DNA from 4 places in the Glutamicibacter sp. GQ173 genome. Region 3 is predicted to be linked to each of the others. Evidence: riboswitches for the same ligand, from Rfam matches in the RefSeq annotation. Region 3 holds a riboswitch; each other region holds the start of a gene.
The links. A riboswitch is a leader RNA that binds a small molecule or an ion and turns the genes downstream of it on or off. The one in region 3 is predicted to bind S-adenosylmethionine.
Positions count from the first base shown of each region.

Region 1: it holds a riboswitch for S-adenosylmethionine, as region 3 does, so the genes downstream of both, AC6CHO_RS12390 (O-acetylhomoserine aminocarboxypropyltransferase/cysteine synthase family protein) here and AC6CHO_RS08195 (acyl-CoA dehydrogenase family protein) in region 3, are expected to answer to the same signal.
Region 2: it holds a riboswitch for S-adenosylmethionine, as region 3 does, so the genes downstream of both, AC6CHO_RS10680 (bifunctional o-acetylhomoserine/o-acetylserine sulfhydrylase) here and AC6CHO_RS08195 (acyl-CoA dehydrogenase family protein) in region 3, are expected to answer to the same signal.
Region 4: it holds a riboswitch for S-adenosylmethionine, as region 3 does, so the genes downstream of both, AC6CHO_RS12805 (hypothetical protein) here and AC6CHO_RS08195 (acyl-CoA dehydrogenase family protein) in region 3, are expected to answer to the same signal.

Region 1 is NZ_JCAXDT010000007.1:112,803-120,590, forward strand. Features, by position in the region: gene AC6CHO_RS12385 (cystathionine gamma-synthase) at 1-406, opposite strand, end outside; gene AC6CHO_RS12390 (O-acetylhomoserine aminocarboxypropyltransferase/cysteine synthase family protein) at 408-1,709, opposite strand; SAM riboswitch class I at 1,797-1,887, opposite strand; gene AC6CHO_RS12395 (LysR family transcriptional regulator) at 2,120-3,061, opposite strand; gene AC6CHO_RS12400 (DUF1852 domain-containing protein) at 3,184-4,176, shown strand; gene AC6CHO_RS12405 (methionine synthase) at 4,196-5,236, shown strand; gene AC6CHO_RS12410 (flavin reductase family protein) at 5,223-5,771, shown strand; gene AC6CHO_RS12415 (hypothetical protein) at 5,847-7,013, opposite strand; gene AC6CHO_RS12420 (ApeA N-terminal domain 1-containing protein) at 7,679-7,788, opposite strand, start outside.
Region 2 is NZ_JCAXDT010000006.1:15,575-23,362, forward strand. Features, by position in the region: gene AC6CHO_RS10665 (CPBP family intramembrane glutamic endopeptidase) at 1-227, shown strand, start outside; gene AC6CHO_RS10670 (GNAT family acetyltransferase) at 246-665, shown strand; gene AC6CHO_RS10675 (VOC family protein) at 723-1,367, opposite strand; SAM riboswitch class IV at 1,540-1,660, shown strand; gene AC6CHO_RS10680 (bifunctional o-acetylhomoserine/o-acetylserine sulfhydrylase) at 1,751-3,109, shown strand; gene metX (homoserine O-acetyltransferase MetX) at 3,112-4,245, shown strand; gene AC6CHO_RS10690 (SGNH/GDSL hydrolase family protein) at 4,321-5,178, opposite strand; gene AC6CHO_RS10695 (SHOCT domain-containing protein) at 5,237-5,647, opposite strand; gene AC6CHO_RS10700 (HNH endonuclease signature motif containing protein) at 6,069-7,493, shown strand.
Region 3 is NZ_JCAXDT010000004.1:99,633-107,420, forward strand. Features, by position in the region: gene AC6CHO_RS08180 (BCCT family transporter) at 1-1,036, shown strand, start outside; partial or broken gene acs (acetate--CoA ligase) at 1,110-3,089, opposite strand; gene AC6CHO_RS08190 (hypothetical protein) at 3,148-3,411, opposite strand; SAM riboswitch class I at 3,417-3,519, opposite strand; SAM riboswitch class I at 3,787-3,878, shown strand; gene AC6CHO_RS08195 (acyl-CoA dehydrogenase family protein) at 3,895-5,235, shown strand; gene AC6CHO_RS08200 (LLM class flavin-dependent oxidoreductase) at 5,287-6,687, shown strand; gene ggt (gamma-glutamyltransferase) at 6,773-7,788, opposite strand, start outside.
Region 4 is NZ_JCAXDT010000007.1:206,615-214,402, reverse strand. Features, by position in the region: gene AC6CHO_RS12820 (DEAD/DEAH box helicase) at 1-596, opposite strand, end outside; gene AC6CHO_RS12815 (LOG family protein) at 683-1,861, shown strand; gene AC6CHO_RS12810 (VIT1/CCC1 transporter family protein) at 1,939-3,042, opposite strand; gene AC6CHO_RS12805 (hypothetical protein) at 3,098-3,364, opposite strand; SAM riboswitch class IV at 3,378-3,490, opposite strand; gene AC6CHO_RS12800 (DinB family protein) at 3,564-4,148, opposite strand; gene AC6CHO_RS12795 (helix-turn-helix domain-containing protein) at 4,324-4,887, shown strand; gene AC6CHO_RS12790 (hypothetical protein) at 4,984-5,400, shown strand; gene speB (agmatinase) at 5,707-6,693, shown strand; gene AC6CHO_RS12780 (thiamine pyrophosphate-binding protein) at 6,693-7,788, shown strand, end outside.

The sequences.
Region 1 (7,788 bases), on a different contig from region 3:
GGCGCACCGCGGCGCGCACCGAGTCCAGGCTGGTGATGTCCACCGCCGAGGAGGTGATCCCCCACTTGCTGTGCAGCTTGGAGATCAGCCGGTTGGTGCCGCCGTAGCCATCGGCCCCGAGGATGATGTGGTCGCCCGGTTCGAGCACCGCGCGCAGCAGCGCGTCTTCGGCGGCGATGCCCGAGGCGAAGGCGAATCCGGCGGCCCCGCCTTCCAGCGCGGTGAGCTGGTCCTGGAACCCGTCGCGGGTGGGATTCGAGCCGCGGGAGTATTCGTGTCCGGAGCGCAGCACGTTGATGCCGTCCTGGATGAAGGTGCTGGTCTGGTAGATCGGCGGGACCACGGCGCCGGTGTGCGGGTCCTTGGGCTGGCCGGCGTGCACGGCCTGGGTGTTGAAGCCGGTCATCTCATGCTCCTTGGGTTTGCGGGGCCAGGGCCTGGGCCAGGGCGTGATCCAGTGCCCCGGTGAGATCTGCGAGCAGGTCGGCGGGGTCTTCCAGGCCGACCGAGAGCCGCAGGGTGGAAGTGTTCAGCCCGGCGGCGGCCAGCTGCTGCTCGGAGAGCCGGCAGTGGGTCATGGTGGCCGGGTGCGAAATCATGGTGCGGGTGTCCCCCACATTGGCGGCCAGCGAAATCAGCTTGAGCCCGTCGATCAGCGGGGAGACCAGTGTGGGGTGGGCCAGCTCGATGGCCAGCACGCAGCCGGTGCCCTTGGGCGTGATCTTCTTGGCCAGCTCGTGGCTCGGGTGGGTGGACAGCGAGGGGTGGTGGATGGCCACAATGCCCGGGTGCGCCAGGAGTTCGCCGATCAGCGTGGTGACGCTGCGCTGCACATGGGCGGCGCGCACCGGCAGGGTTTCGATGCCGGCGAGGATCCCCTGGGCGCTGGCCGGGGCCAGGGTCGGGCCCAAATCGTGCAGGAATTTGGAGCGCACCAGCATCGCGTAGGCAGCGGATCCGTGGCGTTCGAGCAGCGAGGTGTTGTTCAGCCGCACCCGCGGTGCGGCGATCTGCGGCCAGCGGGCGGTGTCGGAGAAGTCGAATTTGCCCGAGTCCACGACGATCCCGCCCAAAACAGAACCGTGTCCGGCCAGGCCCTTGGTGGCCGAGTGCACCACGATGTCCGCGCCGAAGTCCAGCGGCCGCACATTCAGCGGGGTGGCCAGGGTGTTGTCGACCACCACCGGGATGTTGTGCTCGTGGGCGATCGCCGCGATGGCGGGCAGATCGGCCACGGTGCACAGCGGGTTGGACACGGACTCCAGGAAGAAGGCGCGGGTGTCCTCTTCGATGGCGCCGGCCCAGGCGGTGGGATCGGCCTGATCCACAAAGCTGATGCGGATGCCGAAGTCGGCAAAGGTGTCGGTGAACAGGTCCACGGTGCCGCCGTAGAGCGAGGAGGAGGCCACGATGTGCTTGGGTCCCTGGGTCAGAGCCAGCAGGGACAAGGCCACGGCGGACTGGCCGGTGGCGGTGGCTACCGCCTGGGCTCCGCCTTCCAGCGCGGCCACGCGCTGCTCGAGAATCGAGACGGTGGGGTTGCCGGTGCGCGAGTATGTGAAACCGGCCTGGCGCAGCGCGAACTTCTCGATCGCCTCGGCATGCGACTGGAATTGGTAGGCTGCGGAATTGTGCAGCGGCGGCAGCATCGGGCGGAAGTCTCCGCTCGGGCGATATCCGGCGTGGACCGCGTCGGTTCCTTGGCTCATAGCTCCTCCTCGATTCTCTGCGAGGGAGTGCACCGATTAGGCATCGTGCAAAGGCACGAAGCACAGCGCGAAAGCGCGTTCGGAACTGCTCCATCGTTCCTGGCATTAGCACCTTTCGGTTTCCCGATGGTTGCTGCGACGTCAACGAGCCAGATCTCTTAGTCGCTCTTGATGGTTTGTTGTTCTTCCATGGTTGACCATGGCTCGCAGACGGCGCAAGCGGCCAACAGCCCTGCGCTTCATACAAGGCCGCCAGGCTTCATATGACTTCTCGTTGTCATGATGACGCGGTGGCTGGCATCACTTTATGACGCGAGCTTTTGGGCTGATTGGTTGCGATTTAGGGGTTCTGCTGGAAGTTTGTGACGATGGACCGGCGCTCGATGACCGAGAGTTACGCCTGGGGCGGCTCAGCCGAGCACCTCGACGCCGAAGCTGGCGACCACGGTGCGGACTTCTTGCAGATAGCGCTGGGCCTGGTCGGTGAGCGGGATCGCGGCGTGGCCGATCCAGCCGATCTCGATGCGCTCCTCGATCGCCAGCGGGATGGCGACGATGGAGGGATCCAGCTCGTCGCTGATGATGCCGGTGGAAATCGTGTACCCGCCCAGGCCGATCATGAGGTTGAAGATCGTGGCGCGGTCCGAGACCTGGATTTCGCGTTGGCTGGAGCGGGTGGAGAGCACCTCCTCGGCGAAGTAGAAGGAATTATTCGCTCCCTGGTCGAAGGTCAGCCGCGGCAGGTCTTCGAGGTCTTCGAGCGTGACCTGGCTTCGGGTGGCCAGCGGGTTGCTGCGCGAGATGAAGATGTGCGGGTCGGCCAGGAACAGCGGGTGGAAGACCAGCCGGGATTCGCGCAGCAGCTTGTCGATGACCTTCCGGTTGAAGTCGTTGAGGTAGAGAATCCCGATGTCGCTGCGCAGCGTGCGCACGTCCTCGATGATTTCTTCGGTGCGGGTCTCGCGCAGCGAAAACTGGTATTCCTCGGCGCCGCTGGCCTGGACCATGCGCACAAAGGCATCCACAGCAAAGGAGTAGTGCTGGGTGGAGACGCCCAGCAGCCGCCTGGCGGCGGGGCGGCCGAGGTAGCGGTGCTCAAGAAGCTCCACCTGCTCGAGCACCTGCCGGGCGTAGCCGAGGAATTCTGCGCCTTCGGCGGTGAGCGTCACTCCCCTGGCCGAGCGCATCAGCAAGGTGCGTCCCACCCGGGATTCAAGTTCCTTCATCGCCGCCGACATGCTGGGCTGCGCGACGTAAATCAGGTCGGCGGCGGCGGAGATGGATCCCTCGGAGGCCACCGCCACGAAATAGCGCAGCTGCTGCAGTGTCAAGCCATTTGTTCCCTGAACCATAGCCAGAGTCTATATGAATCCATAGTTATATCGAGTTACCTGATATCAAGAATCACCCTGCATGATTGACGCAACGACTTCCCCTCGGCCTGCCCAGGCCTCCCAAATACAGATTGGCCATCATGGCAGACGCATTAAATTTCAGCATTAGCACCACCAGATTCGACGAGAATTACTCCCCTTCTGCGAATTCTCGAACCACGACAAACTTCGCCAATTTGGCGCGCGGGGAGCGCCGCGAAGAGAACCTTCGCAATGCCCTGACGATGATCAATCGCCGTTTCAATTCCCTGGCTCACTGGGACAATCCCCAAGGCGACCGCTATTCTCTTGAATTGGAAATCATTTCTGCAAATGTGCATTTTTCTGCCGATAATACCGATCAGGAATTTCCACTTTTAGAAGTGCTTGAAACCACGATCGTGGATAAACTCACGGGTACTCAGTCCCAGGGCATGGTCGGCAATAATTTTTCTTCTTATGTCCGCGATTACGACTTCAGCGTGGTGCTTCCAGCTTCGTGCAATGACAGCGGAGCCCCGGTGCTTCCGGAAGATTTTGGCGATCTCCATGGGCAGCTCTTCCAGCATTTCTTGAACTCACAGGCGTACCGTGAGCGTTTTGCCCAGTTGCCGGTGGTCTGCATCAGCGTCTCGACTTCCAAAACCTATTTCCGCACCGGCAACAGCCATCCAGTGCTCGGCTTGGAATACCAACAGGATGAAAATTCCTTGACCGACGCATACTTCGGAAAAATGGGCTTGAGCGTGCGCTACTTCATGCCGCCGGGCGCCGTTGCGCCGCTGGCCTTCTACTTCCGCGGCGACCTGCTCAACGATTACACCAATCTGCAGCTGATCAGCCTGATCAGCACCATGGAGACATTCCAGAAGATCTACCGCCCGGAGATCTACAACGCCAATTCGGCGGCACCGGCTGTGTACCACCCGAGCCTTGGCGCCGAAGATTTCTCCCCCACCCGCGTCTTCTATGACCGCGAAGAGCGAACCCAACTGGGCAAGATCCAAGGCAAGTTCACCGAAGAGCATTTCATCATCCCTAATCGCCAACTGCTCGATCAGTGGTCCGCTTCCTGCCCGACACCCGTCGCCTAAGATCCAGAAAGATTCCCCTATGACTTCCCCGCTTATCCCCACGTCAATTGTTGGAAGCCTGCCCAAGCCGTCATGGCTTGCCGAGCCTGAAAAACTTTGGTCCCCTTGGAAGCTTGAGGGCGCGCAATTGCTCGAAGGCCAGCAGGACGCCATGCGCGCTGCGGTCCTCGAGCAGGCCCAGCGCGGCATCGACATCATTTCCGATGGCGAGCAGTCCCGCCAGCACTTTGTCACCACCTTCATCGAGCACCTGAGCGGTGTCGACTTCGAGAAGCGCGAGACCGTGCGCATCCGCAACCGCTACGATGCCAGTGTTCCCACCGTCGTCGGTGCCGTAGAGCGCGAAAAGCCGGTATTCGTTCAGGACGCGAAGTTCCTGCGCTCCTGTACTGACAAGCAGATCAAGTGGACTCTTCCTGGCCCCATGACCATGGTCGACACCTTGTACGATGCGCACTACCGCAGCCGCGAGAAGCTGGCCTGGGAATTCGCGACCATCCTGAACCAGGAAGCCCGCGAGCTTGAGTCCGCCGGGGTGGATGTCATCCAGTTCGACGAGCCTGCCTTCAACGTCTTTTTTGATGAGGTGGCCGACTGGGGCATCGCTGCCTTGGAGCGCGCCTGCGAGGGACTCAAAGCCGAGACCGTAGTCCACATCTGCTTTGGCTACGGCATCAAGGCGAACAATGACTGGAAAGCGACTCTAGGTGCCCAATGGCGCCACTACGAGAAGTCCTTCCCGCTATTGCAGGCTTCCTCCATCGATACCGTTTCACTCGAATCCCACCACTCGAATGTCCCGCTTGAGGTCGTCGAAATGGTGCGCGGCAAGCGAGTGATGCTCGGAGCCATCGACGTGGCCAATGACGCTGTGGAGACACCCGAGGAAGTGGCGCAGACTCTGCGCAACGCACTCGAATTTGTCGATGCCGGCAAGCTGATCGCCAGCACCAACTGCGGCATGGCCCCGTTCCGCCGCGAGGTGGCCCTGGCCAAGCTCAGTGCGCTCAGCGCAGGGGCTGGCATCCTGCGCGAGGAGCTTGTTGGTGCCCGCGTCTGAAGTGACAGAATCGGCGACACCATCGTTGCCCACGGAAGACTTCAAAGCGATCTTCCGCGGGCACCCCGGTGGCGTCAGCCTGATAACCGCCGATGCCGGCGACGGACCAGTTGCCCTCACGGCGACGTCCGTGGCTTCGATCAGCGTTGATCCGCCATTGCTCGTCTTCTCGATTTCTGCACTGTCCTCGGCGGCCAAAGTGCTCACCCGCGCAACATCTCTTGTCGTTCACAGCTTGGATGCGCATGACATCGAGGTGGCCAAATTGGGAGCAACCAGTGGCATCGACCGCTTCGCACAGAAGCAAACGTGGTCAAGGTTGAGCACCGGCGAACCGGTATTTGATGGCGTCCGGGCCTGGGTTCGTTGCGCGGTCATCGAGCGGGTTCAGGCAGGAACGTCCACAGTCTTTGTCGCGCGCGCCCTTGAGTCGCACATTGAACGCGATAGCGAACCCGGCCAGCCCAGCAACGGACTGGTTTACCACAACCGCGCTTGGCACCGCTTGGATGAAAACTCGCAAATAAAGAATTGAAGCTGTTCGGCCATCGCCTCGAAGACGGTGGCCGAACAGCTTCAATTGGCATTTCGCCAGTAATATCTCGCCGAGCTAATGCTTGGCCGATTTCCGGCGGCCCAGAGCAACAACGACTGCACCAGCCAGGGCCATGAGAAGTCCTAGCCCTGCAGCTGAAGAACCATCAAGGCCGGTGTTTGCCAGTACTGGCGCGGTGGAACCGGCAGCCTTCGAGGTGGACTGTTTCTCGGCTGCAGGAGACTTGCTAATTTCACCTGCTGGCTTGATTTCGGCGCTAGCCGTTGGAGACTCGCTTTCGGATGGAGTTGTTTCCTCTTCGGTTACTGTACCTCCCGAACCTTCGCCTTCAGTCTCCGGCTGAATGCCGAAGTACAGCTCAAGGTAGTACGCTCGCAGTTCGGGATCGTGGGCAAATACTTCTTCGAGGAACGCCTGGAACTCAGCGGCGTCTTCATCGCTTTCGATGCTTTCGGCGATGAAGGGCAGCATCAAGTCAAGGAGTTCGAGGCCTTGGTCAGTGCTGAAGTAAGCTTCCCACTGAGCTTCATCCCAGTCGAAGCTTTCCTCGGGAAGAAGATCGGTAATGGACTCCCAGAACGCCAGCTCTTCATCCGAAAGCTCGAATTCTTCATCCCAGAAGTCATCTTCAACAAGCAATTCATCAAGAAGCCGGTTCATCTCCTGCCCGGCTTCAGTCTGATCGAAAGCTTCCCACTGAGCTTCGTCCCAATCCTCGCTGCCCTCAGGTATCAGCGCGTCAATTTGAGCCCAGCGAGGGTCTTCATCCTCGACTGCGACGTCCGACGACGTTTCGGTGGGCTTGGCCGACTCACTAACTTCAGCAGTGAGCTCAGGTGCAGCGTCAGATTCTGCCGAAGCAGCTGATTCCGTCACCGCGGGTTCTGGTTCTTCGTCCGCATCGGAAACAGCAATTGGAGCAGCCGAGGACTCGGTTGCCGGGTCGCTGGCAGGTTCCGACGTTTCTGCCTCAATGGACTCGTCGACATCGAGCATCGTCTCTGGCTCAGTTGGAAGGATGCTTTCCTCGGATTCAACGAAGTCCGCTACAGGAGACTGAGACGCAACTGGTTCCGCCTGTGCGTCTGCTGACGTTGACGATTCCGTTGGGGTAGAGATAACCTCATCCGAAATCACTTCTGCATTTGCTGCCGGGCCGCTAAGCGTCAATCCCGTGATCAGTGCCGTGGACATTACTGCCGCGCTTAATTTAGTTTTCAATTATCCTGCTTCAAAGAGTGCGAATCGACGCAAGAACCTCACAACAGAATTAATTAGCAATTATTGCCAAAGCTGCTCTGTCCCGTGCCCACGAATTGATGATTAGGCTAAATCTAGCTCATTACCCGAACATTCACAAAGAAATTTTTTCACATAAAACTCGTTGCCTGCGAGCCTAGTCAACCAAGGAATATTCGAGACCACCTCTGCCTCTTACTATTGTCTAGCGACCCATTGGCAAGTCGTAGACCACCGATTAAAAATCTGCCGGAATCTGAACAGCAATTGAATCCTTTTCACGGCAGAGTACCCACTTGGCCCGCAGTGCTGACACTGTCGCCCTGATCGACCTTTCGACCTTCCACAGGTAGTGATAAGAACTGACTGCCTAGACCTTGCGATCGCATTGGAAGCTGGAAAGTGCGGCGCTGTTCGAGGGCAAGAAAGAAGGCATGCGCTGGAGTGCTGGATCCGACGCGCCAGTACTTCGCCACCACCCTCATCGGTCATTATGCGCACGCCTATGACGGTCGTTTTGACACATTCTTCATGAGACGAGATACGGAAAACGGGCGGCCTGAAATAACAACAGATTTCTCCGTCAGGATCGTAGAAAAACCCAGTGCCGAAAACTATGTTGCAAAAACATCGTTATCGCAAGGGCATTAGGATTCGATATCTTCTGTAACGACCCTATAGCGCGGCCATCCGTTTTCATCCAGCCCTATGTTTTCGAGCGCTCCAACTGCATAACGTGCTTCGCGGTCATCGGGCT
Region 2 (7,788 bases), on a different contig from region 3:
TAGGATTGTGGACCACCATCATCGCCTCGGCGGTGATCCGCGGCAGCTACCACCTGTACCAGGGCGCGGGGCCGATGATCGGCAATATGCTCATGGGCGTGGTCTTCGGCTGGGCCTACCACAAGTACGGGCGGGTGATGCCGCTGGTGATCGCGCACTTTATGCTCGACGCCATCGGCTTTGTCGGATATGCCCTGATCGGACCGGCGATCGGGATCGGCAGCTAGCGCGGCTAGACTGCAGGAATGAAGATTTCTCAGCTGGCTGCGCAGCAGATTCCCGAAGCCGTTGCGCTCTGGGAGGCCACCGGGCTGACCCGGCCGTGGAACGACCCCTGCGCCGATGCCCTTCGAGCCTTGGAAACCTCTACCTCGACGGTGCTGGCCATGATCGAGGAGGAAGAAGTCCTCGCCACCGTGATGGCTGGCCATGATGGGCACCGCGGCTGGCTCTACTACCTGGCCGTGGACCCGCGGTGGCAGGGCAGCGGACTGGGCGCCCAGATGGTCCAAGCCGCGAGCGCGTGGCTCGCCCAGCGCGGCGTGCCCAAGGTGCAGCTGATGGTGCGCGAGGAGAATACCGCGGTGCGCGGCTTTTATGAGCGGCTGGGATTTGAAGACCAGCACGTCGTGGTCCTGGGCCGGCGACTGGATGCCGGCGCATAAAAAGAGGCAGGCGGGGACGCCATTGTCCCCGCCTGCCGGCAGCTTGCTGCGAACCGGCTACAACACTACCGGTCCGTTCTGCGTTTCAAAGGTCACCGACAAGATGCCCGGGGTGCCATTGGGCGCCTGGTAGTCCATGGTCACCGCGCCGAGGTGCACGTTCTGGGGCTGGCCCAGCCATTCCAGGACCCGATCGCGCGAACCGGCGATCGAGATCTCGCTGATCGCCCCGGTCGGCTCCAGGGCCTTGGAAGGATGCAGGTCCTTGGCTTCCTCGTCCCACGAGATCAGGTAGGGGCACTGCGGGTCGGCGATCAGGCCCTTGATGCCGATCTGCTGCCAAGTCAGCTCGCGGCCGTCGGGGAATTTTCGGTTGCCCGGAACCGACTTGCGGCCCAGGCGGTCTTCGGCGCTGGATAGATCGTCCACCGAAACGCACCAGCCCATCCAGCCGCCGCCGAGCTCCGAACGGGCCCGCACCGCCTGGCCGAAGGGGGCCTTGTCGCTGGCCGGGTGGTTGAGCACCTCGACCACTTCGAGGTACTGGCCATGCTTGAGCGGGAAGATGACATTGCGTGTCCCGAACCTGGGATGCACGCCTCCCTTGACGAATTCCAGGCCGAGCGACTCGGAGATTCTTTGCGCGGTTGGCAGCAGCCCATCCGGGCCACAGGCATAACTAACGTGATCTAGCCTCATCATGTGCCCATCATGACAACATGTGACCGCAGTCTCTACTTAGGCGACCCTAAGGTTTTTGATGGAATCGAATTCCCTGCGGCAAAAGCGCCATGGATGTGAAATATGACCGATTGAGACCATTGTGCGGTGCCCGCATTGCAAAAATCTTCGGTTTTCGGGCACACTGGAAACAGGTCATGAGTCCCAGTAACAAGCCCCGGCTTACTGGGCGGCAACCCTCCAACCGCGGTGGGGTGCCCCGGGTGAAGACCTGGCCCCCAGGTGCACAAGGCAGCTGGGGACAAGCGCGGGTAACCCTGGAAGGCTTCGTGGCGAGGTCTTTCCTCTCGGTGTCTTCTCAGTGGTCTACCCCCAAAGTCGCATGAACTATTTTGGAGGAAACCATGAGCAGCAACTGGTCATTTGAAACCCGTCAGATCCACTCCGGGCAGACCCCGGATCCCGCCACCGGCGCGCGGGCCTTGCCGATCTTCCAGACCACTTCCTTTGTCTTCCCGACCGCGCAGAGCGCTGCCGCGCGCTTCGCGCTGCAGGAGCTGGAACCGATCTACACCCGCATCGGCAACCCGACCACCGACGCGGTGGAAACCCGGATCGCCGATCTGGAGGGCGGCGTGGGGGCCCTGCTGCTCTCCTCGGGCCAGGCAGCCACCACCTTCGCGATCCTGAACCTGGCCGAAGCCGGCGACCACCTGGTGGCCAGCCCCAGCCTCTATGGCGGAACCCAGAACCTGCTCAAGCACACGCTCAAGCGCCTGGGCATCGAGGTCACCTTTGTGGCCGACCCGGATAACCTGCAGGACTGGCGCGACGCGGTCCGCCCGAACACCAAGGCCTTCTTCGGCGAAACCATTTCCAACCCGCGCCAGGACGTGCTGGACATCGAGGAAGTCGCCAAGATCGCCCACGAAAATGGCGTGCCGCTGCTGGTGGACAACACCCTGGCCACCCCGTACCTGATTCGCCCGATCGAATTCGGCGCCGACATCGTCATCCACTCGGCCACCAAGTTCCTGGGCGGGCACGGCAATGCGATCGCCGGGGTGATCGTGGACTCGGGCAACTTCGACTTCGCCCAGGACCCGGAGCGCTTCCCGGGCTTCAACACCCCGGACGAGTCCTACAACGGCCTGGTGTTCGCCCGCGATCTGGGCGTGAACGGCATTCTCGGTGCCAACCTGGCCTACATCCTCAAGGCGCGCGTGCAGCTGCTGCGCGACCTGGGCGCCTCAGTCTCCCCATTCAATGCCTTCCTGATCGCCCAGGGGCTGGAAACCCTGTCCCTGCGCATCGAGCGCCATGGCGAAAATGCGCGCGAGGCCGCCAGCTGGCTCGAAGCCCGCGCCGAGGTGCAGAAGGTCGCCTATGCCGGCCTGGCCTCCTCGCCTTGGTTCGAGCGCGCCAAGAAGTACAGCGATCACGGCGCCGGCTCGATCATCGCCTTCGAACTGGCAGGCGGCGCGGCTGCCGGCCAGGCGTTTGTGGACGCGCTTGAGCTGCACTCCCACGTGGCCAACATCGGCGATGTCCGCTCGCTGGCTATCCACCCGGCCTCCACCACCCATGCGCAGCTTTCCGAGGCCGACCAGATCGCCGCCGGGGTGAGCCCGGGACTGGTCCGCATCAGCGTGGGCCTGGAAAATATCAAGGACATCCTGGCCGACCTGGAACTGGGCTTCAACGCTGTTGCCGCCCTGGGCGAATCGGACGGGGCGAACAAGGAATTGCAGGAAACCCTCTAGACATGGCATCCATTGCAACCACCGAAGAACCGCAGCTTGCCGAGGGCCGGGACGGCATGATGCGCCGCAGGGCCGTCGGCGGGCACCACTTCGAATTCGGCGGCTACCTGCCACAGGTAGAGCTGGCCTACGAAAGCTGGGGCACCCTCGATGCCGACGGCTCCAACGCCGTGCTGGTGATGCATGCGCTGACCGGCGACGCCCACGTCGCCCAGGGCGATTCGCGCAGTGCCGGCTGGTGGGACGGGTTTGTCGGCCCCGGGGCCACCATCGATACCAGCAAGTACTTCGTTCTCGCCGTGAACATGATCGGCGGCTGCAATGGTTCCACCGGCCCGTCGTCGCCCGACGAGCATGGCGTGCCCTATGGATCGCGCTTCCCCTTTGTCACCATCAAGGACGCGGTGCGCCTCGAAGCGCGCCTCGCACAATTGCTGGGCATCACCTCCTGGCATGCGGTGATTGGCGGGTCGATGGGCGGGGCGCGCGCCTTGGAATTCGCCGTCGAGTTCCCCGAACAGGTCAAGAACCTGGTGGTGATGGCCTCGTGCGCCCAGGCCACCGCGGAACAGATCGCCTTTGCCCAGGTGCAGACCCAGTCCATCCGGCTGGATCCGAACTTCAACGGCGGCGACTACTACTCCAGCGGTGCGCGGCCGGATGAGGGCCTGGGCCTGGCCCGGCGCCTGGCGCACATCACCTATCGTTCCGAGGCCGAGCTCCAGGCCCGCTTTGGCCGGGCCGCGCAGCCCGGCGAGCAGCCTGCCGGCCAGTTCGACGGCCCGCGCGGACGCTACCAGGTGGAAAGCTACCTGGATCACCAGGCGGCCAAGCTGGTGAATCGTTTTGATGCCAACAGCTACCTGCTGCTCACCGAGGCGCTGATGAGCCATGACGTGGCTCGTGGCTACGAATCGCTGGGCGCCGCACTGGCTCGGCTTGAAAAGGTCAATGTGGTGGTGGCCGCGGTGAGCTCGGACCGGTTGTACTTCCCGGAGCAATCCGAACAGCTGGCCGCTTCCCTGGCCACCCCCACGCCGGTGCACTACATCGATTCGCCGATCGGCCATGATGGCTTCCTCACCGATGCAAGCCAGCTCGATGGCGTTTTGCGCGGCCTGGTTTTCAGCCGCTAGATCAGCACCGCGAAGGGACAGCCCCACCAGTTTTCGGTGGACGCTGTCCCTTCGCGCTGTGCTGCTGCAGTGCTACTACTGCGCGCTGTCGCCGGCGCCCAGGGAATCGTTGGGCTTTGGCGCGGTGAACGGCACCGCAGAAGGGCGCTTCGGGGTGATTCCGTCGCCCGAGGACTGATGGCGCAACCGGCGCAAGACCCACGGAGCCAGGTGCGCGCGTGCCCACTGCAGGTCTTCGATCCGCGCCTCCCGCCAGCTTCGAACATCCGCCACGGGCGCCACCTCGGTGTCGATCGAGTGGGGCACGTTCAGGGAATCCAGCGCCATGGCCGCAATCCGCTGGTGGCCCAAGGGGGAGAAGTGCAGGCGATCCGGTGCCCACATCTGCGACTGGTGCAGTTCGCGCAAGGCCCACATGTCGGCCACGATCGCGTCGTAGCGCGCGGCCACGGTACGAATATTCTCGTTGTAGATCGCCACCTTGCCGCGGATGCTGCCCAGCACCGGTGTATCGCGAATATCCGGACCGGTGACGATCAGCAGCGTCGCCCCCGTCGCGCTCAGCTCGGCCACCGCTCCGTCGAGAATATCGGCAATCTTGTCCGGATCCCCGCCCGGACGCAGCACGTCATTGCCGCCTGCGCACAGTGAAATCAGATCCGGCTTCAAATCAATGGCCGGTGCAACCTGCTCCGAGACGATCTGCCCGATCAACCGGCCGCGGATCGCCAGATTTGCATAGGAAAAGTCTGGAACCGTGCTGCTCAGCTCCTGGGCCAGACGGTCGGCCCAGCCCAAATGCCGGCCGGGATTTGATGGATCGGGGTCACCGATTCCTTCGGTGAAAGAGTCGCCCAAAGCGACGAAGCGACGCCATGGATGAAGTGTCTCTGTTGTGGAATCGGGAGTTTCAAGGTCTAGATCTTTAGGCACAATCTACATTGTTACCCTATGGTAACTGTCCGTCAATCAGCCTCCGGGATGATCTACTTCACCCTTCGCGCCAGTCCCTGAGTAGATCCTGGCGAGCCTGCGCGTATTCTTCGGCTGTGATCATGCCACGGGACCGGAGGCCGGAGAGCTCCTCCAATTTAGCTTCCAGGGACTGCTTGGGTGCCAACAGGCTGGATTGGGCCAATTTAGTCTTCAGGTCGGATTCGAAAGTAATCGGATCCATTCCAGCGCTTTTGATCTTGCGGTAATTTCGCGTCTGAATGTAGACGATGAATATCACCGCGGCGACGAAGACCACCACGAACAAACCCAGGAGGATCGGCATCACTGAGAAGGACGTATCAATAAAATTGGATCCGGTGGAAAACTCGTCCTCGATATATCCAAAATTGATACCATCATCAGAAACCGAATCATCGAAGTTGTTGAGGATCTCACTATTTTTCATTGCACCTTCATTCGTAGATACCCAGCACTCTGCTGAGGAAAATTCATTGGCGTGATTAATTGCATCTAATTACTAGCCAAACATGAAAAGTAGCTTCGAACACTCGATGGCTGAAAGATTTACCATTTCGCAATCACACATGACTGGGCACTGGAAACCTGCCGACTGGCTAGCCGTGGCAATGCCCGAATTCATGGTGAGAAATTCAAGAAAAAATTTCCGATCGCTGTCCACATTCCGTGATAATCCGGGCCAAACTGTCGGTGCCTGGCGGGAAAATTGAATATGGGAAATCCAGAATTTACAGAAGAAGTATGACGATGAACATCGTCTGCCGTTGCTGCCTCCGGGCGCACGCAAGGAATCGCACGCGGATTCATTCTTTGCGAGCCATATTGAGCATCAACTGTTTAATGGACCGATGATGAATACAGCGGCCGAGCTTTTTAATGCCGGCCCGGTCTCCGGGGCTGCCGATGCCCTGGGTCGGTTGAAGAAGATTCAGCGGATGCACAGCCATCTTGAAGGGCTTACTGCCACTTTGCTGGCTGACACAGTTGAACAGATTGGTGAAGGATTCTCCGACACCCTTGCTGAATTGCGGTCCGACTCGCCTGAGGAGGCTCGCGAAGCTGAGCGCAGCGCCGGATACTATCGTGTCGACCCCGGCGATGAGCAGATGATCAACTCCAACTTCATTGCTGAAGCAGCCATCGCCTTGAGGGAAACTCCGCAGATGGTTAGCAAGCGAATGTTCTATGCAAAGGGATTGCGCTACGTCTGCAAAGACACCCTGATGGCGTTAGCTGCTGGGGAGATTACCTTGAAAGCCGCTCGCTTCTTGGTAAAGAACGCGCAGGACCTCACTCCAGAACAAATAGAGATCATGGAGCACATCCTGCTGCCCGCCGCAAAAACGGCTAGTGATGATTCTATTTATCAAAGGGCCCGGCGATTTCACGATCGGATGAACCCGGAGTCAGCTGAAGAACGCCATAGGAAATCAGAAGCTTCGCGCAAAGTATCGTACTGGATAGATGATGACAGCGGAATGGGCACCATCAAGCTCACTCACCGTGCAGACATAATCAAGTCAATAGCAAGCACCCTTCGTTGGGCGGCGGACCAGGTTATTGACCCCGAAGACGAGCGCACTAGCGACCAGTTGATGGCGGATTTGTACGCTGACGCATTGATCAACGGTTGGCCAGGCAGCGAAGGAACTCCACTGAAGCCGCGTTTGTCGATTACTATTCCGGCGCTGGACATGTTGGTAGATCCCACCAGAGCCCTTGCTGATTTGGAAGGCGTAGGACCTATCCCTGCGGGCCTGGCGCTGCAATTGGCCCAGGGCGCGCCGTCTTTCCAGCGCGTGCTCACTGACCCGTGGACAGGCGCAGTTATTGATGTTGAACGCAAAAAGTACAAACCCACGCAGGGAATGAAGGATTTGCTTCGGCACAGGGACGTTCACTGTTGTTTCCCCGGTTGCCGTCGCAGTGCTGACCTTTCAGAAATGGATCATATTGACGATTGGGCCCATGGTGGCAAAACCGATCGAGACAATATGCACCTGTTGTGCAAGCAGCATCAAATGTTCAAGCATGCATTAGGTTGGAAAATTCAGGCTCGGCCCGATGGAACTAGATCCTGGCTAACGCCACATGGGCTGCATGTAATTGTTACTCCAGAGAGCGTTGATGTTGTGGAGAGCTTGGATCACGTGAATGATCATTGCCCGCAGAGACCTGATCCGCGCTCTATTCCACAGGTTCAGTTGAACTCAGATGTGAGGAGAGTTCTCGGCTATCCGGCAGAACCGGACCCATTAGCTGACTCTGCCTGACCGGCACGGATCATCTGTGAATCGTTGAGTGACAAAAATTTTCTGTCACTACGGAATTTCAAACCATCCATAAGCACGGAACGGTGACAGCATCGAAGCTGATTGCCTAAGCCCAACGCGACTTCTGTCCGTCTTCTTCGGCATAGAGGACACCTGCTGCGTCCGGGAATGAAAATTTTTTTCAGTCGTTTCCTACTGAGTTGGCCAGAGGTCAGCTTAGAATCCATCAACATATCCAGAGTGACAAGATTTTTCAGTCGCCGCGAATCTCGGGAGCTCTTTGTGCGCGCAATTC
Region 3 (7,788 bases):
CATCGAGCGCGGCATTCAGTGGCTGTCGAACATCAACATGGTCTTGGCAGTGATCTTGGCGCTGATCGTCTTCATTGGCGGCCCAACGCTATTCATCCTCAACGTCGTCCCGAACGCCGTGGGCGCATTCATTGGCGACCTTCCAGAGATGGCTTCGCGTACCGCGGCCTCCGGCGACGGTACCATGTCCAGCTGGCTGTCCTCCTGGACTGTCTTCTACTGGGCCTGGTGGATCTCATGGAGCCCATTCGTTGGCCTGTTCATCGCTCGCATTTCGCGTGGCCGCACTATCCGCCAGTTTGTCACCGGCGTGCTGTTGGTTCCATCGGCTGTCACCCTGCTGTGGTTCTCCATCTTCGGCGGTGGCGCTATTGGCTTGCAGGAACGCGCGGAGCGTGCAGGCAACACCGGCGAGGCGCTGGCCAAGGTGGTGGATGGGGCTCCGGATATCAACTTCGACCTGATCCTCTTCGATCTGCTTAATGCGCTTCCGCTCTCCGGCTGGATTGCCACTGTGCTGATGATCGTCACGGTCTTGCTGATCGCGATCTTCTTCGTCACCGGCGCCGACTCGGCTTCCATCGTGATGGGTGCCTTGAGCGAGCGCGGGGCCGAGGAGCCGAGCAAGAAGTCCGTGGTCTTCTGGGGTGTGGCCACCGGTGCTGTTGCCGCAGTCATGCTGTTGGCGGGTGGCGATCATCCGGCCGAGGCGCTCAACGGCCTGAAGAACATCACGATTGTCTCGGCCTTGCCGTTCGTGATCGTGATGCTGCTGTTGTGCGTCGCACTGTGGAAGGACCTGAGCCGCGATCCGCTGATCTTGCGCGGCAAGGTGGCCCGCACCGTGCTTGAGCAATCGGTGACCCAGGGCGTGGACCGGCACGAAGGCAGCCAGTTCAGCCTGATGACCACCGAGATTCCCATCATCAAGCCGGCCGGGAAGCCAGAAGATGGTGTGGTGGATTCAGCTCAGGTGATAGTTACCGAGGCTGTTGTGGAACCGTCCACGGATTCTTCCGAATCCAAGGATTCCTAGCTTTAAATAGTCGAAGCCACGTCCCGCGGGACGTGGCTTCGACTATTTAAAGCGGATTTTCTTCAGTTGCGCTTTAGCGGCGTGCCCGGCAGATTGCATTGATCTCGGGAATGCACGGTTCATTCTGCAGGCTGGTGGTGTCACCCAGCGTGGTTCCTTCAAATAGCTGCGTGAGCAAGCGGCGCATGATCTTGCCCGAACGGGTTTTGGGAACATCCGGTACCAGCAGCACATCGCGCGGCTTGGCAATCGGGCCTATCTGGGTGGCTACCGTGGAACGAAGTTCAGCTATGAATTGTGCTTGGCGCGAGGCGAGCTGCTCATCAGGGTTTTCGCCAATCAGCGACTTGTCCAGGGGCACCACGAAGGCGGTGGCCGCATGTCCGGTTTTTGCATCCGGGGTGGGGCAGACTCCGGCCTCGACGACGCCGGAGTTGGTGACCAGAGCAGACTCGATTTCAATGGTCGATAACCGGTGCCCGGAAATATTGATCACGTCATCGGTACGGCCCAGGATGAAAATATCTCCATCCTCGTCAAAACGTGCGCCATCGCCGGCGAGGAACCAGCCTTGCTGGACGTACTTCTCCCAGTAGCTGGTGTAGTAGCGTTCCGGGTTGCCCCATACCGTGCGCGCCATGGACGGGCCGGTGCGGGTGATGACAATATTGCCCTGGGTATTGGGCTCAACTCGCTGTCCCTGGGCATCAACAATGTCCACGGAAACGCCCGGCAGGGCACGGGCGGCGCAGCCTGGCTTGAAGTAGTCGTCGGTCGGCAGAGGGGAGAGGACAGTCGCCCCGGACTCGGACTGCCACCAGGTATCCACCATTGGAATGCCTGCCGGGGTATCGCGGCCAAGCTGTTCGCGCAGCCAACGCCAGGCCTCCGGGTTAACCGCTTCGCCAACGGTGCCGCCGACGTTGATGGAGGACAGGTCGTAGGATTTGGGAATGCCCTCGGGGAACCAGCCCATCAACGAGCGGACCAAGGTCGGGGCCGTGTAGTAGCTGGTGACCTTGTAGCGTTCGATGACTTCGAAGTGGCGTCCGGGATGCGGCGCGTTGGGCACGCCTTCATAAATCACCTGGGTGACGCCGTTGGATAGCGGTCCATAGATCTCATAGGTGTGGGCCGTGATCCATGCCAGGTCCGCGGTGCACCAGTGCACTTCATTCTCGCGCTGGGAGGCATCCGGGTTGGCGAAGAGCATGTTGTAGCTGGCGGCAGCCTGGGTCAGGTAGCCACCGGTGGTGTGCACCAGGCCCTTGGGCTGTCCGGTGGTTCCGGAGGTGTACATGATGAACAGCGGAGTTTCAGAGTCGAAGAACTGCGCTTCATGTTCGGTGGGCTGGGTGTCGACAACATCGTGCCACCAGACGTCGCGGCCTTCGGTCCACGGGATCTGATCGCCGGTGCGTCGAATGACCAGCACTTTTTCGATCTCATTCTCGCCGGAGACCGCTTCGTCGGCATTGTCCTTGACCGGCACCGAGGCGCCGCGGCGGAATTGGCCATCGGTGGTCACCAGCACCTTGGCCTTCGTGTCTTCCACGCGGAACTTCAACGCTTCGGCAGAGAATCCGCCGAAGACCAGCGAATGGACGGCGCCGATGCGGGCGCAGGCCAGCGTGATGACGACGGTTTCGATGAGGACCGGAAGGTAGATGACCACGCGGTCGCCCTTGACCACGCCCAAGGATTCCAAAGCGTGGGCGGCCTGGCTGATGCGTTCTTGCAGGTTCTTGTAGGTGACGGCCACCCGGTCGCCGGGTTCGCCCTCGAAATACAGTGCGACCTTGTCTCCGCGGCCGGCGGCCACATGCCGGTCGGCGCAGTTCACCGCGGCATTGAGCTTGCCACCCAGATACCAGGAGATCTGCGGTCCGCGCTTGGCTTCCGGGTCAGCTGGGAGGATCTGGCTGGTGGTATGCCAGCTGGTGTCCCAATCAAGGAGGCGTGCCGCATCGTCCCAGAATGCTTGGCGTGCTTCCTCCGAGGCAAATGCAGAGGTTGGTGCCGATTCGATGGTCATTACAGAGTATTCCTTGGTGTGTCTATGCGGGGGCTGGTTTGGTACTTGATAATTGGCGCCATTGCGCCCGGGGCTTTTATGGCGCGGCGTTCGGCGATAGCGAGCAGGGCATCGGCAAAGTTCCGGAAGAAGGCCAGCCGTCGCTTGTGCCCTGGAGGTTCTTGGCCGAGGCGAATTGCTGGTCTTTGTCCATTGCCCGTTGTGGCTGCGAGCCTGAAAGCGCGGAGCGGCTCTGTGCCATGGTGGCGAACTTGCGCGAGAAATTGACGAGTCCTGCGTCCAGTGCCATGGATGCGAGTCCCGGGGCTTGGACTTGAGGCTGCGCAAAGCACAGTGCCATGATCATCTCCATCGGTCCTGGCGGTAGCACCGGCCTATGGAATGTGTCCTCCATAGGTGGTTGCTGCGGCGTCACTGAGCCAGATCTCTCGGCCGCTCGGGATGGTTACACGTCTATTACAGGGTTTCGAAGGAATTGAATGCAAATCTTGCGTAACATGAAAAATCTTCGATAACTGCGCCACATGCGCGGGATATTTCGTTATTTATTTCATTGAATGCCGGTTTGATCGATAATGGTCGAAGATGGGCAATTCATCTTCGGCATGATGCGCCATTGGCTGTTCAACCTGCCGGTCATCCCGGAGCCGCCCAAGGTCGAAATGTGACTTCGTGGCTTGGATGCATCGGTTTATTACGGCTACAAATGAATGACGACCCATCCAGAGCGGCTGAGAGATCTGGCTCGACGACGCCGCAGCAACCACCCGAAAAGGGAGACGGTGCTACCGCCAGGACCGATGGAAAGAATTGAGGACTTTTAATGTCATTTGGCGAGTTGCCAAACACCTCCGGTTTGGACTTCAACCAGCTCAGCGATCCTTCGCAGGCTAGCGCCATGGGACTAGACGACTTCGAAGAGCAGCTGCCCACGCGGCAACTGCTCAAGGTCACCCCCGGCCCCGGCGCGGATGAGCAATACGACCGGCTGGCTGAAATCTTTCGTCCGGTCTTCGCGCAAATCGCCAGCACCGCCAAGGACCGCGACCGCAACCGCGTTCTGCCCTTCGAGCAGGTAGGCCTGCTCAACCGCGAACGTTTCGGCGCACTGCGCATCCCAGTTGCCGAGGGCGGATACGGCGCGCGCCTGGTCGATGTGTTCCGCTTGCTCATCGAGCTTTCCGAAGCCGACTCGCATGTCGGCCAGCTGTGGCGCGCGCATATCGCTTTCGTGGAAAACGTGCTGGTCCTCGACGACCAAAAGCTGCGCAGCAAGTGGACCGCCCGCATCGCCGCCGGGCAAATTGTCGGCAACGCCTACACCGAACGCGGTGGCAATGCCCTGGGCACGCTGAACACCAAGGTGAGCCAGGTTGATGGCCGCTGGCTGGTGGACGGTGAAAAGTACTACTGCACCGGCACTATTTTTGCCGACTGGACCACCGTGGCCGTGGCCCACCCGGAACTGCCCGGGCGCCAGATTGCGGTAGTCTCCACCCAGCACAGCGGCGTCAAGATCCTAGATGACTGGGATGGCTTTGGCCAGGGGCTCACCGGCACGGGAACCACGGAGTTCCACCAGGTCCCGGTGGACTCGTTCATGCCGCAGCAGAGCAACGACTCCGAAGCGGCGATCTTCCAGCTGGTGCTCATGGCCGTGCAGGCAGGTATCGCCCGGGCGGCCCTGAACGACCTGCGCATCTCGGTGCAGAACCGCACTCGCATTTTCACCACCGGCACCGGCGTTCCGGTGCACCGCGAACCACAGGTGTTGCAACTGGTCGGCGAGGTGTCCGCGGAATCCTTCGCCGCGGATTCGGTCGTGATCGGCGCCGTCCTTGAAGTCGAAGCAGCACTGGTAGATCCGGGGCTCAACGACGAGGAACGCTATGCGGTCTGCGAACTGGCAGCCAACAGGGCGCAAACCATCGTCCAGCCACTCGTCATCGGTGCCACCAGCAAGCTCTTTGACGGTCTGGGCGCATCCTCGACCAGCGTCATCTGCAACCTGGACCGCCACTGGCGCAACGCCCGGACCATCGCCACCCACAACCCGGCCATCTACAAGGCCCGCATTGTGGGGGATTACGAGATCAATGCGGTCCAGCCGCAACGCCTCTCGGTCACCGGCGAAGACAGCAACCATCGAGCCCACCGCGCCTGAGCGCCAACCAATAAACGCCACCACGACCCAACCACGGCAAGGGGAACATCAATGAGCCAGCAGCGCGAAATTCTCTTCAACGCATTCGACATGAACTGCGTGGTGCACCAGTCGCCAGGCCTGTGGCGCCACCCGGATGACAAGGCCTCGACCTACAACACCATCGGCTACTGGACCCACCTGGCCCAGGTACTGGAAAAGGGCAAGTTCGACGGCCTGTTCATCGCCGACGTCCTGGGAACTTACGATGTTTTCAACGGCACCAATGAGTCCCCGCTGCGCTCCGGCGCCCAAGCCCCGGTCAATGACCCGATGATGCTGGTCTCCGCCATGGCAGCGGTCACCGAGAACCTCGGCTTCGGCGTCACCGCGGGCACGGCCTACGAGCACCCCTATGCTTTCGCCCGCCGCCTGGCCACCCTTGACCACTTGACCAACGGCCGCGTGGGCTGGAATGTCGTGACCGGATACCTGCCATCGGCCGCCCGCAATATGGGCCAGGAAGACCAGATGGAGCACGACGAACGCTACAACCACGCCGATGAATACCTCGAGGTCGTCTACAAGCTGCTCGAAGGCTCGTGGGAAGACGACGCCGTGCAGAACAACAAGGAAACCGGGATCTACACGGATCCGGCCAAGGTGCACAGCATCGATCACGAAGGCACATTCTTCAAGGTGCCCGGAATCGCCATCACCGAGCCTTCCATCCAGCGCACCCCGGTGATCTACCAGGCCGGCGCCTCGTCGCGCGGCATCAAGTTCGCCTCGGAAAACGCTGAAGCAGTATTTGTCACCAGCCCGACCCGTGAAATCCTCAAGGCCACCGTAGCCAAGATCCGCGATGCCGCCGAGGCCGCTGGCCGCGATCGCTACGATGTGAAGATCTTCGCGATGCAGACCATCATTACCGATGAGACTTCCGAGAAGGCCCAAGCCAAATACGAGGATTACAAGTCCTATGCGGACGTTGAAGGTGCACAGGTCCTGATCTCCGGCTGGATGGGCATTGATCTGTCAGAGCTGAACCCGGATGAGCCATTGGGCGCCAACCTGAAGTCCAACGCCATCCAGTCCACCGTGGAAACCTTCCAGAAGGCCAGCGGCGATGACGGCAACCCGTGGACCATCCGCCAGTTGGCCGAATGGGTGGGCGTGGGCGGCTTCGGCCCGATCACCGTCGGCTCGGGCGCCGAGGTGGCCGAGAAGCTCATCGACTGGGTGGACTATACCGACGTTGACGGTTTCAACCTGGCCTACGCGGTCACCCCGGCAACCTTCGAGGACGTTGTCGAATACGTGGTTCCCGAGCTGCAGGCTCGCGGCGCCTACAAGACCGAATACGCCCAGGGCTCGCTGCGCAACAAGCTCTTTGGCGAAGGGGACCGGGTGAAGGAGACCCACCGCGCCGCGCAGTACAAGATCTCCAACCGCCTGCCAGCTAAGGGCTAGGCATCCCGCCTGGGGCCGTGGCCTCAAAATGGCATCGGCTCCCTCCACCTTGAAGGGTGGCCGGAGCCGATGCTATTTCCGGAGCCTACTTGACGGGATTCACGACCATGGCAGATCCTCCGCCGCGGCGCACCGGCTCGGCTGCCGCAGTCAGCGTTCCATCCTCATTGATCTGGACCGCTTCCACCGCGCCGATCTCTGCCTGCGGGGTGAAGGAATCCCCGGCCGGGGTGAGCTTATGCCCGAAGGCCTCCATGGCCGAACCGTACTGGGCGATGAATTCCGGTTCTGCGGTCACCGCAGCGGTATTGCGCTGCGAGGCCCGCGGGGCGGCGATGGCTTCGCTGATATCCATGCCCAGGTCGTAGCGGTTGAGCAGCGTCTGCAGCACCGTGGTGATGATGGTTGACCCACCGGGGGAACCGATGGCCATCACCGGCTCGCCGTCACGCAGCACGATGGTTGGCGCCATCGAGGAGCGCGGGCGCTTGCCCGGCTCAAGGCGGTTTGGATCTTCCGGGTCATAGACCGTGGAGAAGTCCGTGAGCTCATTGTTCAGCAGGAAGCCACGCCCCGGCACCACCATGCCCGACCCTCCGGTCTGCTCGATGGTCAGCGTGTAGGACACGACGTTGCCCCAGCGGTCCACCACCGACAGGTGGGTGGTGGAGATGTTCTCGGTGTCATGCTCAACGGCCGGCTCAGCGGCAGCTGCCGGGCATTGGCCATCAAAATTCTCAATGTCGCCCGGGGCCACCGGCTTGGCGGCCGCCTGATCGGGGTTGATCGCGCAGGCCCGGTCGGCGCCGAAGAGCTCGCTGGTCAAGGTCTTGGTCGGCACATCCACAAAGGCGGGATCACCCACGTATTTGCTACGATCCGCATAGGCCAGCGCGGTGGCCTCGAAGTAGTGGTGCAATGCGTCGGCGGGTTCCATGGAGGACAGGTCGTAGTTGCCCAGGATATTCAGCGATTCTCCAATGGTGGTGCCACCGCTGGAGGAGGGAGCCATGCCGAAGATGTCCAGCCCGCGATAGCCCACCGTGGTTGGCTTCTGCTCGGCCACCTTATAGTTGGCGAGGTCCTCGGTACTGACAAAAC
Region 4 (7,788 bases), on a different contig from region 3:
CCGCGAACCCAGCGGCCTTCGGTATTGCGGACCATCGGCCGCACGCCCAGGCGGAAACGCTTATTGCGGGTGGGATGCGGAATGGTGCCGGTTGGCATCCACTGTTGTTGCTGCGTGGTGTTCTTCGCATCGAAGAGCATGAACTGCAAACCCATGGCTACTATTGGGTCGTGCTGCGAGCCGAGCAGCCCGTCGGCTGGGCCAGGTTCAGAGGGCTCAAACCACGAGTCGATTTGCTGGGCCCACGCGGCCGAGCTTTTTTCTTCCGGCACAGCCACAAGGCGCGGCTGCGAAGCAATCTTGTTCGAGACGATGGCCAAGGCAGCAATGTGCGCGCAGATGCCTGGCTTGTCGCAAGTGCACTCGCAAAGTTCGATTTGCCAGTCGTCGCCGACCATCTGAACTTGGATCATCGGCGAAAATTCTTCGCCATTAGCACGCACGGTGCCTTCGATCTGCCGGGTGGATTCATCAAATTCCACGTCAACCACAGAATTTTCTTCAGCCGCTATGTTCTTTCCGTAAAAGAAAGGGACATCGCCCAGATAGCGCAGCAAGTGGCGCGCGTCGATGGTTGGGGGAACAGAATCACTCATCCTCTCATCGTTTCACGTTCCGGCCCGCGGTGAAAGTTGAAGGGCCTGTCTGTGAATAATCACTATCTATGACGTAGCGTTGACGCATGTCCCACATCTGGCCTTATCTACCGGCGAGGGCAGTGAATATCACCTCGCTCGTCGAGTTTGATCGCCTGGCTTCCGACGCGCTTTCCTCCCTCCACCCCCGTGGATTCAGCTGGCGCGTGCATCGTGTTGATCTGCGTGAACGGGACTCCGTCCTTCGCTCCCTAGACCTGTCTGAAGCGATCTTCATCGATTGCCAATACTCGCAGCATGGGCGGGAACTGGTTCAGGCGACCGGTGGCCTGTGCATGAGCTCTGCTGAAGAACTGCCCTTCACCACGGGGGAACGCAGCTTGTATACCCCGGACGAACTCTATAAAGGGATCCGCACGCAGGGCTACGAACAGGTCCCGGATGCGAAGATCTACACCTATTCGCAACAGCACACCGCACCGGCTGCGCTGAATCCCGAAGATGCCATGGCCAGGACCCTGCATGATCACCACGTTGGGCAGGCTTTGATTTCGGAAGTCTATGAGGGCGTGTTCAAGGATTCCCCGCTCATCGGGGTTATGGGCGGCCATGCGATGCGCCGCGGTTCACGCGAGTACGCGCAAACAGTGGAACTGGGCCAATTGATTACCCGGGCCGGCTATGGCGTTGCCACTGGCGGGGGACCGGGCGCCATGGAAGCTGCCAATGCCGGAGCATGGCTGGCAGGCTACGAGCAAAAAGATCTCGACCTAGCCCTGGAGATGCTCGCCGAACAGCCCGACGCCATTCACCAGCGCACCGGATGGGCCAGGACCGCGCTCGCCGTCAAGGATCGTTTCCCCAGCTCGCAGCAGTCACTGGGGGTGCCTACATGGTTTTACGGCCACGAACCGCCAAATCTTTTTGCCACGAAGATCGCAAAGTTCTTCGCCAACTCCATCCGCGAGGCAATTCTCCTGGAACAGTCCAATGGCGGGCTGATTGTCCTGCCCGGATCCGCCGGCACGGTTCAGGAGATCTTCCAGGATGCCTGCGAAAACTACTACGCCACCGGTGCCCGGGTGGTTCCCATGGTCCTGTTCGGCCGCGAGTACTGGACCAAGACCCTGCCGGTGTGGCCGCTGCTCCAAGCGCTAGCCGCCGATCGGGTGATGCGAGAAAAGATTGCCCTGGTGGACACCGCGGCCGAAGCGATGGAGTTCATCAACTCCATGAGCACGCTGCGCCGGCGCACTCGCTGGTAGCGCCCCTGACCAAATAACCCCGCTGCATCAGATGATGCCACGGGGTCATGGGCGATTGAAGCGGAGCCAACAGCCGGTCAAGCCACCTGCACGTCGAAAAGCAGGCCCAGGCAGTAGGTGACCGCTGCGGCGCCCCATCCGATGGCCAGCTGGCGCAGGCCGCGCTTGAGCGGCGAAGCTCCGGAGAGCAGGCCGACGATGGCTCCGGTGATCATCAAGGCGATACCCACCAGGATCACGGAGATGACCACGGCCGCCAAGCCGCCAAGCCCGAAGATATAGGGCAGGATCGGGATGACGGCGCCGGAAGCGAAGAGGCAGAAGGAAGTGGCTGCCGCGCCGGAGGCCGAGCCGAGCTCTTCGTGTTCGCTTTCCAATTCCTCTGCGCGTTCTTCGGGGTTCAGCGAAAAGGCAGGGTTGCAATCACAGGTGAAAAGCCCCATGCGTTCGGCGGCACGGTGTTCGGCATCTTCATCGCTCATGCCGCGGGCCTTGTAGATCAGCACTAGCTCGTTGGACGCCAAATCGAGGTTGGGTGCTGCCGTCAGCGTCACCTGGGTGGGCCGCGACGCGGTGAGAAGCTCGCGCTGGGAACGCACGGAGACGAATTCGCCGGCTGCCATGGATAGCGCTCCGGCCAAGAGCCCGGCGATGCCGGAAAAGAGCACGAAGGTGGAGGATACGCCGGTGGCGCCGATGCCCATGATCAGGGCGAGGTTGGAGACCAAGCCGTCATTCGCGCCAAAAACTGCTGCGCGGAAATTGCCCGAGAGCTGAGCCCGGCCGGCGGTGGCCAGCGCGCGGACTACTTCTTCATGCACCTGTTCGTCGGCGGCCATTTGCGCGGTCGCGTCCTTGTCGTCGCGGTACGGCGAATTGCTCTCGGAGCGCTGTGCCATGGCCAGCACGAAGACCGAGCCGAAATTGCGGGCCAAGAAGCGCAAGATCGTGCGGCGCAATGATGGGCGGACAGGCTTGGCGTGTTCTCCCAGCTTGGCCCGCCAGTGCGCCTCATGCCGGGCTTCGGCTTCGGCGAGTCCCAGCAGGATCTGCTTTTCCTGCCCTGATTTCTTCTGGGCCAAGGTGCGGTAGATGGCGCCTTCGGCGACTTCATCGGCCAGGTACTTTCGCCAGCGCTGGACTTGGGCACGGGTAGGTTCGGTTGCTGACTGGTTCGACATCACGAAAACAGCTCTCTTGGCAGGTCGAATTTCTTGGCGAAACTCGGTGAACGGGTCAGCTACCGATTTTAGTAAGGGGATGGAGCGTTGGGAATTTGGCAAGGCTAAAAGCGACGTTGCGCCCCTGCAGTTCCCCTGCGGCGGCAACGCCCAGGAGCAGCTCGGAAGTTTCCGGATCGAAGACCGGGCGGCGTGCGCAGCGGGCCAGGAGCTGTTCGAGCAGAATTGGATCGCCGACGTAGCAGATATGCCAGAGTCCATGGACCTTGAATTGCACTTGGCCGGTTCGGCGGTCGACGATGGGCAGGACGGAATAGGCCATGTGATGCGCTCTCGCTGTGTTCTTGCCCGAGCACATTGTGTGAACGGACCGCTTCTTCATCCGAACCACCCGTGAATCTGGGGTTGGTGCACGGCCAGTCGGAGCTTGGCGCCGTGTCTCGTGAAGCAACACTTGCGATACTACCGCCTGCGCTGTCCGCGCTGAAGACCCGTTCCGTAATATGACCTGGCCCCCCTGGCTACTGGCGGTCATCACCCATGGCGAGGCGGTTGATCGATTCGAACTGCTGGGCCCATTGCGCCGCGGAATAGTCCGGGAGGTTGGGCGCTTCGGGGCGCAAGCCGGTGAAGCCATCAAGCTGTTCGCGCACGATGTCGAGGTGGCCGGCGTGCCGGGAGGTTTCCGCGATCATGTGCACCATGAGATGTTCCAGCGTGGTGTGCCGGCGGCGGATCCACCAGGGCACTTCAACGGGAGCGCTGAGCGGCAAAGCCCTGATGCCAGCATCCGAGAAGGCGGTTGATTCCCGGTATAGCTCGATAATTTCGCTGGCGCTGAAGCGGGCCGGCGGCAGGAAATCGGCCTGCGGATCATCGGCTTCCAGAAGCTCTTGGATATAGGGGTCATCCACTGTGCGTCCGAGGCATTGGGCAAAATACCCGTACTCGGTGATGGCCAGATGGTGGACGACGCCGAGGATGTGCGTTCCGGTGGGCGTCAGCGGCTTGCGTGCCAGCAGGCCGCTCAGCCCCTGGGCCTTGTAGATGACTGCTTCGCGCGCGTCGGAGAGATATTCGTGGAGCAGTTCCTTGCTGTGATCCATGATCAGAGTCTAGCCAGCGTGCAGGGATCCGGAGCGCGGAACGTGCGGGACACGGCATATTTGCAGGACTCGCGCTATGCTCTGTTTACTATTGGTAAACTTGTCGCCGCAGCCCTTTCGAAGCGCCCATTTGGCTGCTGGCGTGCCACAACAAGCGAAGTGATGGAGCGAACGCATGAAGACCCTGCCCGTGGAATCAAGCGGTGCCGCGATCAATATCGGTTCGCGGTTGCGCGGGGTGCGCCAGCGGCAGCGAATGACCATCGACCAGGTGGCAGAGCTGTCTGGGCTGACCAAGGGCTTCCTCTCGCGTGTTGAACGCGATCTCACCAGTCCCTCGGTCTCGACGCTGCTGAAATTGTGCGAGGTGCTCGGCATCGAGGTGGGCACGCTATTCGAAGTGCCCGAAACCATGCTGGTGCGGCTGGAAGAAGCGCCGCGGGTGTCGCTGGGCGGGGAGGGGATCACCGAGCAGCTGGTGACGCCGCGCAGCGAGAAGCGCGTGCAGATGATCCGAGCCGAAATCGCTCCCAAGGGCTCTGGCGAAGCCGAGCTGTATTCGGTGGACTGCGAGTTGGAAGTGCTCCATGTGATCGCGGGGAAATTCACCCTCGTGCTGCCCGAACAGCGCGTTGAGCTCCAGGCCGGGGACACCATGACCTTTCCCGGGCGCGAGCCGCACAGCTGGGAAAACGAGTCGGATGAGGCCGCCCTGGTGACCTGGACCTTGATCCTCTAGCTTCAAGCGCTCCTTTTCGTTGCGGTGCTGTGGAGCGCGTATTCTAAAAAGGTGTGCTCGGCGTGCGCACATAGTGCGGTGATCGATGGGAGTGGCGTGAAGACTAGCGAGGAAACTGGCGCACGGGATCAGCTTCGCTGCATCAGCTGGTGGGCTTCGGTGCTTGTCGGCCTTCTTGCCGGCACAACCCTGACGTGGATCCGCACGCAGCGCAATTTCTTTTTCATCGGGGCGGTCATTATCGCGGTAGTGATTGTGGTGCTCGGCCTGCGGACCATTCGGCGCAGGGCCCGCTTCCCGCAAATGGCGCAGGCCCGCGTTTCGTGGCTATATGCCTTCTGGGCGATCATTCTCATGATCCTGGTCGGGCCCCTGCAACTGGTCTACGTAGCCGATGACCTCTCCGAGCTCATGCTCAAGTCCCTGATCCTGTCCGCCGGGTTCTGCGTGGCGATCCATGAAATCGATCGTTCGCTGGTCAATGCCAGCACGAAGAACTTCCGCGACGCCTAGGGTTCCGGCCATCATGCCGCTGCGCCAGCCAGCTGGTCCAGGCATCTGGCTCCTTATCTTGCACCGGGCCCCGGGCCATCATTCAAGCTGCCCCTGCCCGGATGGGCCAGCCTGCCAATAGCCGCAGCGCAGAACCCTGCCCTGTAATGCCCTGGCGCCGGCATTATGCCCTTTTGCGCGCCCCAGCTCCCAGATCCATGGCTTAAGCCTTGACGTGACCGCGCCAACAAAATAGCATAATAGGAAACTGAAGTTTCATATTGGGCAACTACGGTGAAAGCCGTGAAACGCCGGGAGGGCAAGAACATGAAAGAAGTCCGCATTGAGGAAAACGGCCATCTGGGTCCGATCAACGCAGCGGTTATCCCGCGCTATGCGGGGGCCGGAACCTATGCCCGACTGCCCCGCCTGGACCAGGTCCAGAACGCGGATATCAAGATCATCGGCGTGCCTTTTGACACCGGTGTCTCCTACCGGCCCGGGGCGCGCTTCGGCGCCAACCACGTGCGCGAATCCTCGCGCCTGATCCGCCCGTACAACCCTGCCACCGACACCTCGCCGTTTGCGCAGAGCCAGGTGGTGGATGCAGGCGACCTCGCAGTGAACCCGTTCAACATCAATGAAGCCATTGAAACCATCCAGGACGAGGCGCTGGAGCTGACCGCGGACGGTTCGAGCCTGGTCACCATCGGCGGCGACCACACCATTGCGCTGCCACTGCTGCGCGCGGCTTCCCAGCGCGCCGGCGCACCGGTAGCCATGCTGCACTTCGACGCCCACCTGGATACCTGGGACACCTACTTCGGCGCCGAATACACCCACGGCACTCCCTTCCGCCGCGCGGTGGAAGAAGGCATCCTGGACACCGAGGCCATTTGCCACGTGGGTACTCGTGGCCCGCTGTACGGCAAGAAGGACCTGGAAGATGACAAGCGCTTCGGCTTTGGCATCGTAACCAGCTCGGATGTCTACTACCAGGGCGTGCGCGAAATCGTGGACAAGCTGCGGGACCGTATTGGTAACCGCCCGCTGTACATCTCGGTGGATATCGACGTGCTGGATCCGGCCCACGCCCCGGGCACCGGCACCCCCGAGGCCGGCGGCATCACCAGCCGCGAACTGCTCGAGATCCTGCGCGGCCTGCGGGGCTTGAATATCGTGGGCGCCGACATTGTCGAGGTCGCTCCGGCCTACGACCACGCGGAACTGACCGGCGTGGCTGCCAGCCATGTCACCTACGACCTGATCAGCCTGATCAGCGACTTCCGGGCTAACCAGGGGCTGAACAAGTAATGAGCGAACAGCCTCAACGCAACGGCGGCGACCTGGTCATTGAGACCCTCACCGCGCTGGGCGCCAAAACCGTGTTCGGCATTCCCGGACAGCACGCCTTGGGGCTGTTCGACGCGCTCTCGCGTTCCACCTTGGAGTTTGTCTCCTCGCGCGTGGAAAACAACTCCGCCTTCGCGGCCGACGGCTACTCCCGCGCCACCGGAGAGGTGGGCGTGCTCTTCCTGTCCACCGGCCCCGGGGCGCTGACCTCGCTGGCCGGGCTGCAGGAAGCCTACGCCACCGGCGTGCCCATGGTCGTCATCGCCAGCCAGATTCCGCTCGACGGCCTGGGCGCACGCCGCAAGGGCATGCTGCACCAGCTCGATGACCAGAAGGCCTCGGCGGCCAATGTCACCAAGTTCCAGCAGACCGTGCACCATGCCTCGGGCATTCCCTCGGCCATCCAGGATGCCTGGGCGCGCGCCATCACCGTGCCCATGGGCCCGGTCTGGGTGGAAGTCCCGCAGGATGTGCTCTTGGCCCAGGTGATGGTCCCTCCGGTGCAGGATGCCTTGGCCGAGGCCTATGAGCACCCGCCACGCGAGGAATTGATCCGCGAAGCGGTCAACTGGCTTTCTCTCGCCCACCGCCCGGCGATTATCGCCGGTGGCGGGGTGCGTCGTGCCGGCGGCCAGGCCGAATTGCTCGCGGTGGCCGAAACCCTGCAGGCGCCGGTGCTCTCCAGCCCCGGCGGCAATGGAGCGTTCCCCTGGAACCATGAATTGTCCTTGCAATCGTGGGTTGAGGATCGCCATGCCACGCAGATCATGGAAGATGCAGACGTCTTGCTGGTCATCGGTTCGGCTCTGGGAGAAGTGACCAGCAATTACTTCACCCTGGAACCGCGCGGCAAAATGATCCAGATCGACGCCGAGCCACGAGTGCTGGAATCCAATACCCCGGCGCTGGGAATCCGCGCCGATGCCCGCGAAGCCTTGAAATTCCTCGATCGTCAATTGCACGCCGCCGGGTTCGCCTCGCGGGCCTCCTGGCATGGCCAGAGTCCAGTGCAGGTGGTGGCGCAGACCCTCGCGAAGATCCAGGCTCGTCTTGACG